Regions from separate parts of the Bacillus sp. T3 genome, predicted to be linked through region 2. Evidence: predicted binding sites of a transcription regulator. Region 2 holds the regulator's gene; each other region holds the start of a gene.
The links. Region 2 encodes Rex, which represses fermentation and respiration genes when NADH is low (regulators of the CRP and FNR family bind a similar motif). Its sites were predicted from a motif close to TTGTGAAATATTTCACAA; they were not measured.
Positions count from the first base shown of each region.

Region 1: pflB (formate C-acetyltransferase) is a predicted target of Rex. The motif match lies at 1,776-1,793, and genes of this name have one in related genera.
Region 3: ric (iron-sulfur cluster repair di-iron protein) is a predicted target of Rex. The motif match lies at 1,546-1,563, and genes of this name have one in related genera.
Region 4: qoxA (cytochrome aa3 quinol oxidase subunit II) is a predicted target of Rex. The motif match lies at 2,217-2,234, and genes of this name have one in related genera.

Region 1 covers NZ_CP137761.1:1,937,989-1,941,206, reverse strand. The annotation lists gene hutU (urocanate hydratase) at 1-809, opposite strand, end outside; gene RGF10_RS10100 (cupredoxin domain-containing protein) at 978-1,430, shown strand; gene pflB (formate C-acetyltransferase) at 1,870-3,218, shown strand, end outside.
Region 2 covers NZ_CP137761.1:4,549,274-4,552,491, forward strand. The annotation lists gene RGF10_RS23280 (CPBP family intramembrane glutamic endopeptidase) at 1-689, shown strand, start outside; gene RGF10_RS23285 (YdiK family protein) at 686-895, shown strand; gene RGF10_RS23290 (redox-sensing transcriptional repressor Rex) at 915-1,583, opposite strand; gene moaC (cyclic pyranopterin monophosphate synthase MoaC) at 1,608-2,108, opposite strand; gene RGF10_RS23300 (ABC-F family ATP-binding cassette domain-containing protein) at 2,255-3,218, shown strand, end outside.
Region 3 covers NZ_CP137761.1:3,857,669-3,860,886, forward strand. The annotation lists gene glp (molybdopterin molybdotransferase MoeA) at 1-1,160, opposite strand, end outside; gene ric (iron-sulfur cluster repair di-iron protein) at 1,645-2,343, shown strand; gene moaA (GTP 3',8-cyclase MoaA) at 2,494-3,218, opposite strand, start outside.
Region 4 covers NZ_CP137761.1:3,053,577-3,056,794, reverse strand. The annotation lists gene qoxB (cytochrome aa3 quinol oxidase subunit I) at 1-1,082, opposite strand, end outside; gene qoxA (cytochrome aa3 quinol oxidase subunit II) at 1,072-2,046, opposite strand; gene RGF10_RS15675 (mechanosensitive ion channel family protein) at 2,363-3,218, shown strand, end outside.

The DNA of each region.
Region 1 (3,218 bases), 2.0 Mb from region 2:
AACGGATCATGTGCAGACGTTTGGTCTGTGATGATATCGGGTATAAAGTTTAATTTGATCAGAGCTGGAATAAGTTCAGCCGCATTCCCAACCAATCCAATCGAAAGTGGCTGCCCGTGTTCCTTTGCTTCTTCAGCAAACCGGATCGCTTCATCCAATGAGTTTGCTTTTATATCAAGGTATTGGCTTGCGATCCGTCGTGCGATTCGATTAGAATCCACCTCAATAGCAATACACACCCCTTCGTTCATGGTCACTGCAAGTGGTTGAGCACCACCCATCCCCCCTAAACCAGCAGTTAATGTAATGGTGTGCTTTAGCGAACCACCAAAATGCTGACGTGCAATCTCGGCAAATGTCTCATAGGTTCCTTGAATAATTCCTTGGCTGCCGATATATATCCAACTTCCTGCTGTCATTTGTCCATACATCATTAACCCTTTTCGATCTAATTCATGAAATGTTTCCCAATTCGCCCACGCAGGTACAAGGTTAGAATTGGCTAATAGGACCTTGGGGGCATCACGGTGCGATTTAAATATTGCTACTGGTTTCCCTGACTGGATCAGCAGTGTCTCATCTTCTTCAAGTGTTAACAGGGAATCAATGATGGCCTCAAAGCATTCCCAATTTCGAGCAGCCTTACCTAACCCGCCATATACAATAAGCTCATCAGGATTCTCAGCGACATCATGATCAATATTGTTTGCTAGCATCCTAAGCGCTGCCTCTTGAATCCATCCTTTTGCATTCAGGTGTTGGCCAGAATATTGATATTGCCGTAAATTCTGTTTTAGTTTTTTATTCATAGTCAGCCCTCCTATTCCTTACGCTATTTTAGGAAGCTATCATCTTTACCACGTTTTCGACCAAGTTAATCGAGCTTTTTTCTTTTGATGATGGGGAAAGTTTTGGACAAGTTTTCTCCTCATACCTGCATATATTGTTATGTGGACTACTAATTCGGGGGTGTTTTCATGCATTTTTTTATCGTCAAGAGAAAAACAGTCGCAATTCTATTGATCCTTTGCTGTTCAATCTTTGTCACGTCCATTTGGATCCTTTCAGGTTCAAAAAAATCAGTCACTACGATAAATCAGTATGAGGAGAAGGTTCGAGATATTCACCTGGTAACAGGAGAATTTAAAGCGAAAACAGTAGATGGGAAAGAAATTGAAGCCTATCGGTGGGATCCAGGAACTATTTTTATAAATAAAGGAGAAAACATTCGCCTAAAGATTTTCGGTATTAATGGTAGAGAGCACCCTTTTATAATTGAAGGGACTAAAATTAAAGGAACGGTAACCCAGAATAAGGAAACCGTTATTCCACTTCAATTTAATGAAGAAGGAGTTTATCGATTAATTTGTTTAACTCATCCTGATAAGGAACATAATGGACCAATGATTGCCTATATCATCGTCGATTAATTACAAACGATAAAGCCAAAGAACAGAGATTGTTACTCTGTTCTTTTTTTTGACCTAAGTTACCCTTTCCGATTGATTGCGAAATAGACGTTACTACTGCAATGGTTAACAGGGATTTAGAAAAATTCCCATTATTCTTACCCAAAGATTTTGGAATAATAATATTAACTTTAACCATATAAAAACAGGTTTTAGTTTTTGTATAACAGTTTTTGAAATAACGCTTTCAATTATAGTACAGTTTAATATTTCGAGTGATTTTTATTAGTTCACCAATTTGTCAATTTCTTATAAACCGCTATATATCAACATTTATCATTTAGAATAAAAATTTATTATGAAAAACTGTGATAATTCTCACATGATTTCTGTTATAATAAATGTAAGATAAATTCATCGAAACTGTTATATACTTTTTACCTAAAGAGGTGCTTTTACGATGGAACAATGGAAAAATTTTGCTGCAGGTACATGGACAAAGGAAGTTAATGTACGAGACTTTATTTTAAAAAACTTTAAGCCTTATGAAGGAGACGACTCCTTCTTAGTAGGTCCTACAGAAGCAACAACAAAGCTTTGGGATCAGGTTATGGATTTAACGAAACAAGAACGTGAAAACGGCGGCGTTTTAGATATGGACACAGAGATTGTATCAACCATTACATCTCATGGTCCTGGATATCTTAATAAAGATCTTGAAAAAGTTGTCGGCGTTCAAACTGACGCTCCATTCAAACGCTCAATGCAACCATTTGGCGGAATTCGTATGGCAGCTCAAGCTTGTGAATCATATGGCTTTGAATTAAATAAAGAAGTTGAAAAAACGTTCACTGATTACCGTAAAACACATAATGCCGGTGTATTCGATGCTTATACAGATGAAATGAAGCTTGCTCGTAAATCTGCTATCATTACAGGACTTCCAGATGCTTACGGCCGCGGACGTATTATCGGTGACTACCGTCGTGTTGCTTTATACGGTATTGATTTCTTAATTAAAGAAAAGAAAAAAGACTTAGCTGGTACATCTTCAGTAATGAGCGAAGAAAACATTCGCCTTCGCGAAGAAATTTCCGAGCAAATTCGTGCTTTAAATGAATTAAAGCAACTAGGTGCTGCTTATGGATTTGATTTATCCGTTCCAGCGCAAAACACAGTAGAGGCATTCCAATGGTTATACCTTGGTTATTTAGCTGCAATTAAAGAACAAAATGGTGCAGCAATGAGCCTTGGACGCGTTTCAACCTTCTTAGATATTTATATCGAAAGAGATTTAATGAATGGTGTATTAACAGAGGAAGAAGTTCAAGAAATCGTTGATCACTTCATCATGAAGCTTCGTCTTGTAAAATTTGCAAGAACACCGGATTACAATGATTTATTCAGTGGTGACCCAACTTGGGTAACGGAATCAATTGGTGGTATGGCGCTTGATGGCCGTCCTTTAGTAACTAAGAACTCATTCCGTTTCCTTCATACACTTGATAACCTTGGACCAGCTCCAGAGCCAAACTTAACAGTACTTTGGTCATCTAAGCTTCCAGAAAACTTCAAGAAATATTGTGCAAATATGTCTATTAAAACAAGCTCAATTCAATATGAAAATGATGATATCATGAGCCCAGAATATGGCGATGATTATGGAATTGCTTGTTGTGTATCTGCAATGGAAATTGGTAAGCAAATGCAATTCTTCGGTGCACGTGCTAACCTAGCAAAAGCTTTATTATATGCTATTAACGGCGGGATTGATGAAAAACTAAAAATTCAAGTTGGTCCTAAATACCG
Region 2 (3,218 bases):
TGCAGTTATCGAGTTTTATTGGAATTCCGTTAACCACTTTCATTGGAACCAGATTTGGTCAATCGGTGGACGAAATGAGAACCTTGTCCGTTCCAATCTGGCTCGTTGCCAGCTTCACCATTACTCTAGTCATTATTCTGTGGATTCTCCGTAAAGAGTCAACAACCACAGCTTATCGTGAAAAAGCAAATCCATTCAGCTCGGTAATTTGGGCGATTACAGGTGTTTTTTTAGCATTATTCGCACAAGGAATTGCAGCCCAAATTGAAGCGATGATGGGGATTAAGACAGGCTCTGATAATACCCAACAAATTATTAATATTATCGAAAGCTTCCCTATTGTCATTTTTGTTAGCTCGATTGTCGGACCAATTTTAGAAGAAATCGTGTTTCGAAAAATCATCTTTGGCGCACTCTATCAACGGATGAACTTCTTTCTATCGGCCTTGATCAGTTCGATTATTTTTTCTTTAGCACATATGGAACTTGAACATACATTGCTTTATTCTGCCATGGGCTTTACCTTTGCCTATCTCTATGTCAAGACGAAACGGATTATAGTTCCGATTTTTGCCCATGTTGCGATGAATTCACTTGTCGTTGTTATACAAACCGTCTTTAAAGAAGATATCGATCGAATCATCGAACAATCAGAAAAAATTCAAAGCTTTATCGGAGGATTATTATGAGACTCTCACCTTTGTTTTCCGCTTTTTTCCACATCATCCTTGCTTGTATATTTACGTACTTTGCTATCGATAACGTAAATCAATTCGGATGGGATATTTTTAGCTTCATCCTTGTTCTCCTAGCAACCTTTGATTTTGGTTCAGGCTTAAGGTTGATTGCCCTTCACTTTAAACTTAGGAAAATAATCAAAAAAAATGAGCCATAATTAAGTGGCTCATTTTTCATTATTCTTCATCTACTTCAATATCTTCAATTTTTGGATAATGCTTTAAGAAATATACAAGTGATTGCAGCTCAACCGCTAAATCAATATGATGAACCCGAATAGTAGACGGGACATTAAGTCGAGCTGGTGTAAAGTTTAATATTCCTTTAATCCTCACACTAGTCAGTCTGTCCGTAATTGGTTGCGCCACTGGCGCTGGGATGGTTAAAATCGCCACATGAATCTCTTCTTGCTCAATAATCTTCTCTAACTCATCCATATGGTAAACAGGAACATTCCCTATCTTTGTTCCCACTTTTCCCTCGTCCACATCAAAGGCAATTTCAATCTTTGTATTATTATTTTTTAAAAAATTATAATTTAAAAACGCCGTACCTAAATTCCCAACTCCAATGAGCGCTACCTTTGTCAGTTCATCCTGATCTAACGTTTTCCGGAAAAAGGATAGCAAATAGTTTACATTATAGCCATAGCCCTTCTTCCCTAATGCACCAAAATATGAAAAATCTCGACGAATTGTCGCAGAATCTACTTTTACCGCTTCACTTAGCTCTGCAGATGAAACCCGTTGTTTACCAGATGTATGCAAATTTTTCAAAAAGCGATAATAAAGTGGTAACCGTTTTGCAGTCGCTTGTGGAATTTTTGTTGTATGATCGTTCGACATTTCATCACTCCTCTCTCATTAAGCTTATTTCAATCGCTCTTCTCTAATAAAATCTCCATTTTTGCCGCCAGTTTTCTCAACTAAATACGTTTTTCCAATAACCATGCCTTTATCAATTGCCTTACACATATCATAAACCGTTAACGCACAAACCGATGCAGCTGTTAACGCTTCCATTTCAACACCTGTATTCCCTTTCGTTTTAACCTTTGCGGAAATATGCAATGTATATTCATTGTCTTCCTTTTCTTCTTCCCAGCCAAAGGAAACATCCACTCCATTTAATGGGATTGGATGGCACATCGGAATGATTTCCCACGTTTTTTTGCATGCCATTACTGCCGCAACCTGAGCAACAGCTAGAACATCACCTTTTTTCATTTCATTATTTGTGATTTTTTCATATATATCATTGCTAACTGTTATACTTGAGCAAGCCTCTGCGGTCCTTATTGTTTCTGGTTTGCTGCTCACATCGACCATTTTCGCACGGCCTTCTTCATTAAAATGAGTAAATTCTCCCATTCATTTAACACCTCACTAAAAGAATCATACACTATTTTTTCCAACATGTGTGAATGAACTTGTATCTTTCTTCACAAGCTTCGAGTTATTGATGATATCCTTATAATACGATACACTAACTCTATCGTAATAGAGGTGAATATAAAATGATATTATTACAAGTTAATCAATTGAATAAATACTACGGTGCAGACCTTATTTTATCGAATATTAAACTAGAAGTACAATCACGCGATCGAATCGCTTTAGTTGGTAGAAACGGTGCAGGAAAATCGACCTTGCTTAAAATCATTGCTGGCCATATGTCCCATGACTCTGGTGACATTATGAAGCCCAAGGACGTTACCATTGGCTATTTGGCACAAAATACAGGCCTCGAATCGGAGCTGTCGATTTGGGAAGAGATGCTGACGGTATTTGCAACATTACAAAGTTTAGAGAAAAAACTGCGGCAGTATGAATTACAGATGGCGGATCCAGAAGTATTTAATGTTTCATCCGTCTACGAAAGAGTTTTGAAAGAATATGACACCCTACAGGTTCAATTTAAAGATATGGGTGGCTATCAATACGAAGCCGATATTCGTTCTGTGCTTCACGGCTTGAATTTTCACACGTTTGACTATTCAACCAAAATCTCTAGTTTAAGTGGCGGTCAAAAAACTCGCCTTGCTCTCGGCAAATTGCTATTAACAAAACCTGATATTCTTATTTTGGACGAACCGACCAACCATCTTGATATCGATACATTATCGTGGCTTGAGCAATATTTGCAAAATTACGAAGGCGCCATTTTGATTGTATCCCATGACCGTTATTTTTTAGATAAGGTCGTTAATCAAGTATACGAAATGTCCCGACAGCAAATTTCAAAATTCGTCGGCAATTATAGCTCTTATTTGGACCAAAAAGCTGCAAATTACGAGCGTGAAATGAAAATGTATGAAAAGCAACAAGATGAAATTGCTAAATTAGAGGATTTTGTTGCCCGAAATCTAGCACGTGCATCTACCACTAAGCGAGCTCAAAGTCGTCGCAAACAATTAGATCGGATGCAAGTCATGTCAAGACCACTAGGCAACGAAAAATCTGCAACGTTTTCCTTTGATA
Region 3 (3,218 bases), 690 kb from region 2:
GCACCAGCTAAGCTCATGACAATATTAGATTTATCTAAACCACTTGGTGCAGCAACTAAGCGGCCATTTTCAATTGTCGTAGCACTGCGTACAAATCGTGTAAATGGATTGGCTTTTGGAAAATCAACCTCAAGGTTCGCTTTTTCTTTACGAAGATGTGGTTTGTCGGAACAAAGCATAGTTCGAATAATCGGGCGAGCAAACAATTCAAACCCGACATAGCAAGCGGAAGGATTACCGGACAAACCGAATAATAACTTGCCAGCATATTGCGCAACAGTTGTGACACTTCCAGGGCGCATTGCTACTTTGTTAAACAAAACTTCAGCTCCCATTTTTTCATATATCGCTGGCATAAAATCAAAATCCCCGACCGATACACCGCCAGTAGTCATTAATAAATCGACTTTATCCAATGCTCCAGAAACAGCTTCATAGCAAGTGTCAAAATCATCTGGAAGCTTTCCGAAGTACAGAACTTCGGCACCCGCTCGGTCAATTTGAGCAGAGATCATATAGGAATTACTATTGCGAATCTTTCCAGCAACAAGCGGTTCATCCACTTCTAGGAGCTCAGTACCTGTCGCAAAAAGTCCCACAACTGGCTTTTTAGCTACAGGAACCTGCGCATACCCAAATGTAGCAAGCATTGCTTGTATACCAGGATTAATTAACGTTCCTTTTTTTACTAGGACCTCGCCCTTCTTCGCATCCTCACCTGTGAACGAAACATTGTCCCCTTTTTTATAAACACGCTTGATTGACATGTATTTGTCTCCATCGCGTTCAATGTCTTTAGCAAGTTCAAGCATGACGACACAATCTGTTCCTTTTGGCATCTGTGCTCCAGTCATAATTCTTACTGCTTGAAAGGGACCTACTTCCTTATCGGAAACGTGGCCAGCTCCAATATGGTCAATGATTTCAAATTCAACAGGATTATCTAGACCAGCTCCCATTGAGTCAATTGAACGAATCGCAAATCCGTCATAGGGTGCCCGATCAAAATGAGGTACATCGCTTGTTGCAGTTAAGTCTTCTGCTAAAAATCTATTATGGCTTTCAAAGATCGACACGTATTCGACCTGTCCTTGTTTTTGATAGTTCATTACTTGCTTAACTGCATCCGCGATTGGAATTGGTTTTCGTCTATCTAACATCCAGTTCAACTCCTAAGTATGTATACATATTTCTTTCTAATGATTAAGGCTATGTTAAAGAACATAGTTGGATTGTGAGCACTCTGTTGATTGGAGCGGAAGGTACAAGACTCCTGCGGGCGAAGGTGTCGCGGGAGACCCCACAGGCGCTTTAGCGCCGAGGAGGCTCCCAGACTCCCCCGCGGAAAGGGAGTACCTGGAGCGGAAATCAACAGACATGTTTAACAAAGCCATGTTTAAAAATAATTCTTATTTTTCGCTAACTGCCATTACATTATAAGCATTAATAAAATGATTCAACATGAAGTTTATCACACAATGGATTAATTTTTCATTTCAGGAATTTGTTATTAATTATATTTGTGTTAATAAAAACATTCTTTTCATGTGATTTAGGTCACCATAACAAAGTAGTATTTCCTTTATTCTAAAGAGGAAGAAAAACAACAATAGAAACAAAGGGACCGATTAAGGAGGAACCATAATGACTACTATGCCATATACAGAAACTTCATTAGTTAAAGATATTGTAAATGAAATTCCAAAATCAGCAGACCTTTTTAAACGTTATCGAATTGACTTCTGCTGCGGTGGAAATCGTCCATTAAAAGATTCAGCAGCAGAATACAATGTAAATATGGAAACATTAATGGCAGAATTAGCTGATGTTTATGCAAAAAGCATTGGTGAGCCAATTGACATGGAAGTTTGGACAAACACAGATTCAAACACTTTAGTTGAGCATGTGATTGAGAAATACCACCGTCCTCTTGAAGAGGAGCTTACAATGCTTAGTCCCTATGTGACGAAGGTTGCTAAAGTTCACGGTGATTCACATCCAGAATTGCTTCGTGTTTATGAATTGTTTTATGAGCTAAAGAAAGAGTTGTTAGAGCATACAGCTAAAGAAGAAGCAACTGTATTTCCAATGCTGTTAAAGTTAGATGAAGTTGAGGGCGCAGAGCGTGAAGCGATGATTAATGAGATTAAGGAGCTTGAAAAAGAGCACGATCATGCTGGAGCAATTTTACGTGAACTTCGGAAAATTACTTCTGATTATATTCCACCAGCAGAGGCATGCGGAACATACCGCCTAGTGTTTAAACGTCTAGAAATGCTTGAATCTGAAACATTCATGCACGTTCATCTAGAAAACAATATTCTTTTCCCTCGTTTTTATTAAGATGATGGAGACCTCCAGCTGAGCTGGGGGGTTTCTTTATTTATATAACAAATAAATAAGCACACAGCATTCATTAGAAATGACTGTGTGCTTAGACTTCTTATGTTTATTTAAAAAACTTCTAAACAACCTGGATTGAGCTACTGCTCGTTAACCGCCTATATATGACATTTCAATCTTTTTGCGAGCCTTTCTTGTTTCCTCAGTTCTCAAATCTGAATAACGGTCCTCTCGATGATTCCAAATGTCTACGATTTTTTTCTCTAGCTCTTCATTGCTCGCTCCATTTCGGAGTAAGCCCTTAATATCGTGTCCGTTCCCATTAAACAAGCAAGTGAAAATTTGTCCATTCGCTGATAATCTTGCTCGGGTACAGGTCGAACAAAAGGACTCGGAAACAGAGGTAATAAAACCAACATCAGTCTTTGTTCCTTTGTAGCGATAGCGCTTTGCTACTTCACCATAGTAAGCGGCTTCAACAGGTTCAAACTCAAAATGGCCCTTTAACTGCTCAAATATTTCCTTTTTCGTAATGACGTCATCCATTTTCCAGCCATTTGTACTACCGACATCCATGAATTCAATATAGCGCAGCTCTAAGTCATTTTCTTTACAGAAGGTTGCCATTGGAATAATTTCAGAATCATTAAGTCCCTTTTTCACAACCATATTAATTTTGATACCCAGTCCGGCCTTTTTTGCTGCTTCGATCCCTTTCAGTACGGGTCCCACACCAACGTTACGTCCATTTATCGTCCCAAATAATTCATCATTTAAGCTGTCTAAACTTATATTTACTCTTTTAAGACCAGCCTCTCTTAGCTGCTCGGCATATTTTGGCAATAAAACACCATTTGTTGTTAACGCAATATCCT
Region 4 (3,218 bases), 1.5 Mb from region 2:
AACATTTTAACACCTGTTGGTACGGCAATCATCATCGTAGTAATCGAGAATACAGAGTTTACGGCAGGTCCAGCACCCATCGTATAGAAGTGGTGCACCCATACAAGCATACTTAATGCGGCAATTGCAACGATTGAGACAACCATTGATTTATATCCGTATAATGTTTTACGCGAGAAGGTTGAAATAACCTCAGAAAACATACCAAACGCAGGGAGTACAACGATATATACTTCAGGATGTCCCCATAGCCAAAAGAGGTTCGCCCAAAGCATATCCATTCCGCCGCCAGACAATGTGAAGAAATGCGTTCCAAAAATACGATCGAAAGTCATTAATGCGAGTGCAACCGTAAAAATAGGGAAGGATGCAACAATAATAACCGATGCGATAAAGGACGTCCATGTGAACATCGGCATTCTCATTAATGTCATACCTTTTGTTCTCATTTTTAATACGGTCACAATGAAGTTAATGCCGGTCATTAATGTCCCAATTCCAGCAATCTGTAAGGCAATGGCATAATAGTTATTACCAATACCTGGTGTGAATTCCTTACCTGCAAGTGGAAAATAAGATGTCCATCCAGCATCAGGAGAACCACCAACGACAAACGAAATATTAAAGAGCATCGCACCGCTGAAGAATAACCAAAAGCTAAGCGCGTTTAACTGTGGGAAAGCAACATCCCTTGCGCCAATTTGTAATGGAACAATCACATTCATAATCCCAATTAATAAAGGCATCGCTGCAAATAAAATCATGATGACACCATGCGTTGTGAAAATTTCATTGTAATGCTGGGCATCTAAAAATTCCATTTGCGGTCTTGATGTTTGAACTTTCATTAACAGTCCGTCAACACCACCACGGAAAAACATTAACACCCCAGATAGAATGTACATAATCCCAATTTTTTTATGGTCTACGGTTGTAATCCATTCTGTCCATAGCCAACGCCACTTTTTAAAATAAGTAATCCCTGCGACAATTCCAAGCATGGATAATAAAATAGCGATCTGAGAGCCTATGATGAGGGGATCTCCATTCATCATAAAAAATTCTTTCCAATTAATGTTCATTATGTTCCCCTCCATCACTTTCGTTCATTTCACTGTGATTCATTTCACTATTATTCTCTGAATCTTCTTCAAAGATTTTTCCTTGATAGCCATGCGTTTTATAAAGTTCAGGATTCGTAATCGTTTCAGAATCCATGTCAGCATGGTTAATCCATTCTAGATGTGTGTTCGAATAAGTAAGACGGCCCAAATGGGTTGGGGTTAGCAATTCATTATATTTTTTTTCAGTGAGCTTCGGTGCCGTTTTCTTTACATCCTTAACCCAATTTTCAAAATCAATCTGTTTTTGTGCTAACACTTCAAATTCCATGTCAGCGTAGCCGCGCCCATTAAAGTTTGTATTACGGCCAAAATATGAGCCGGGATTATCAGCCACAACATACATTTGTGTTTCCATTTTGTTCATTGTGTATTTTTGACCAGCTAAAGCAGGAATCCAAAAGGATTGCATTGTGCTAGCTGATGTTAATTTAAACAGAACCGGACGATCTTCAGGGATATTGACATAATTAATCGTTTCTATTCCTTGCTCTGGATAGCTGAAAATCCATTTCCAATCTGCAGAAGTAACATGAATAATCAGAGGTTCTTTCTTTTCGTAGCCTGCAGGGACTTTCTCGAGTGCGTAGATGGTTTTGACCGTTGGAATGGTGAGTGCAATAACAATTAAGATAGGTATTGCCGTCCAAATAATTTCAAGAACAGTACTTCCATGTTCCTCAGGTGGTTCATAGTTTTTGTTTTCAGGTTTTTCACGGTATTTCCAAACGATATAACCGAATAGACCAAAAACAACAACTACAACGATCAACATAAACACAAGCGACCAGTTAATCAAATCTAAAATGTCTCGAGCAACAGGACCCTGTGGATCGAATACAACTAAATTTGTTTCACAGCCGCTCAGTAATAATAGGGAAGCTACGGCGGTAAATAAGAATAATAAAGATTTCGATGCTTTCATATTCTTGCTCCTTTCAAATTTGCACAACCATTTCAAAAATAAATGTTTCGTAATTCAAAATGTTAAGTTAAAGTCATTATCATTCGATAATAATTATTAATACTATACGAATGATAATAACATAAAAATCTTCCTAAAAAAGTACAAAAAGTGAACAAACTTTGACTAATTTGTGACAAACATCACAGGATATATTATCTAGATTTAAAACGTATTTTGCTAGGACCAATAAAGGGGAATGTATGAATTATTTACTAATTGACAGGGAAAATAAGATATAATTTTCATTAGGAGCTTTTCTTGAGGAGGGGTACAGATGGAAATATGGTCAACTGCAATCTTAGAATTCTTTAAAATAGATTGGGAGACAGTGAAGGACTACTTTTTATCGTTATTAATAACAGCTGTTTTTTCATATATGATGGTTCGATTCATTCGCTTTTTTATCCATCAGTTTTTTAAACGAACAGATATTGTTGACGAAAAAAAAGAAAATACAATTGAAAGTGTTATCCGAAATACTGCAAACTATGTGTTGTTTTTTGTGATCTTTTTCGCAGCAATAAAGCCATTCGTCAGCAATTTAAAAGAGTTTATAATGGCGGGCGGAATTATCGCTGCTGTCATTGGTTTTGGTGCACAGAAGGTAATCAACGATCTTTTGAGCGGGATGTTTATCATTTTTGAACGGACCATCCAAAAAGGTGATTTTATTCATATTAATGAGGAAATTGAAGGTGGCACAGTTGAAGAATTGGGTTTCAGAGTTGTAAAAATTCGATTAATCAACGGGAAGTTAGTGACCATTTCTAATGGAGAAATTCGAAAACTGGTTAATGGTTCTGTTGATATGAGACGGGTTTTTGAAAGTGTGATTGTTTCCTTTGATGAGAATCCTGGAAGAATAAAAGAACTTTTACTGGAGGTTTGTGCACAGTTAAATGAAACCCATAAACATTATCTATTAGTCGATCGATATACTGGTGAATTTCGTGAAGCATACCAGTTATATGGGCTCCACTCATTGGATGTAAGTCCGACTGGCTACAAATTTTCCATTACCGCAACGGTTAAGGATGTAGATTACATAACTGCTGCTAGAGAAACAAAGGAACTGCTGGCACAAACAATGTATAATCACCATGTGAAAATGCCTGCTCAACAAATCGTGA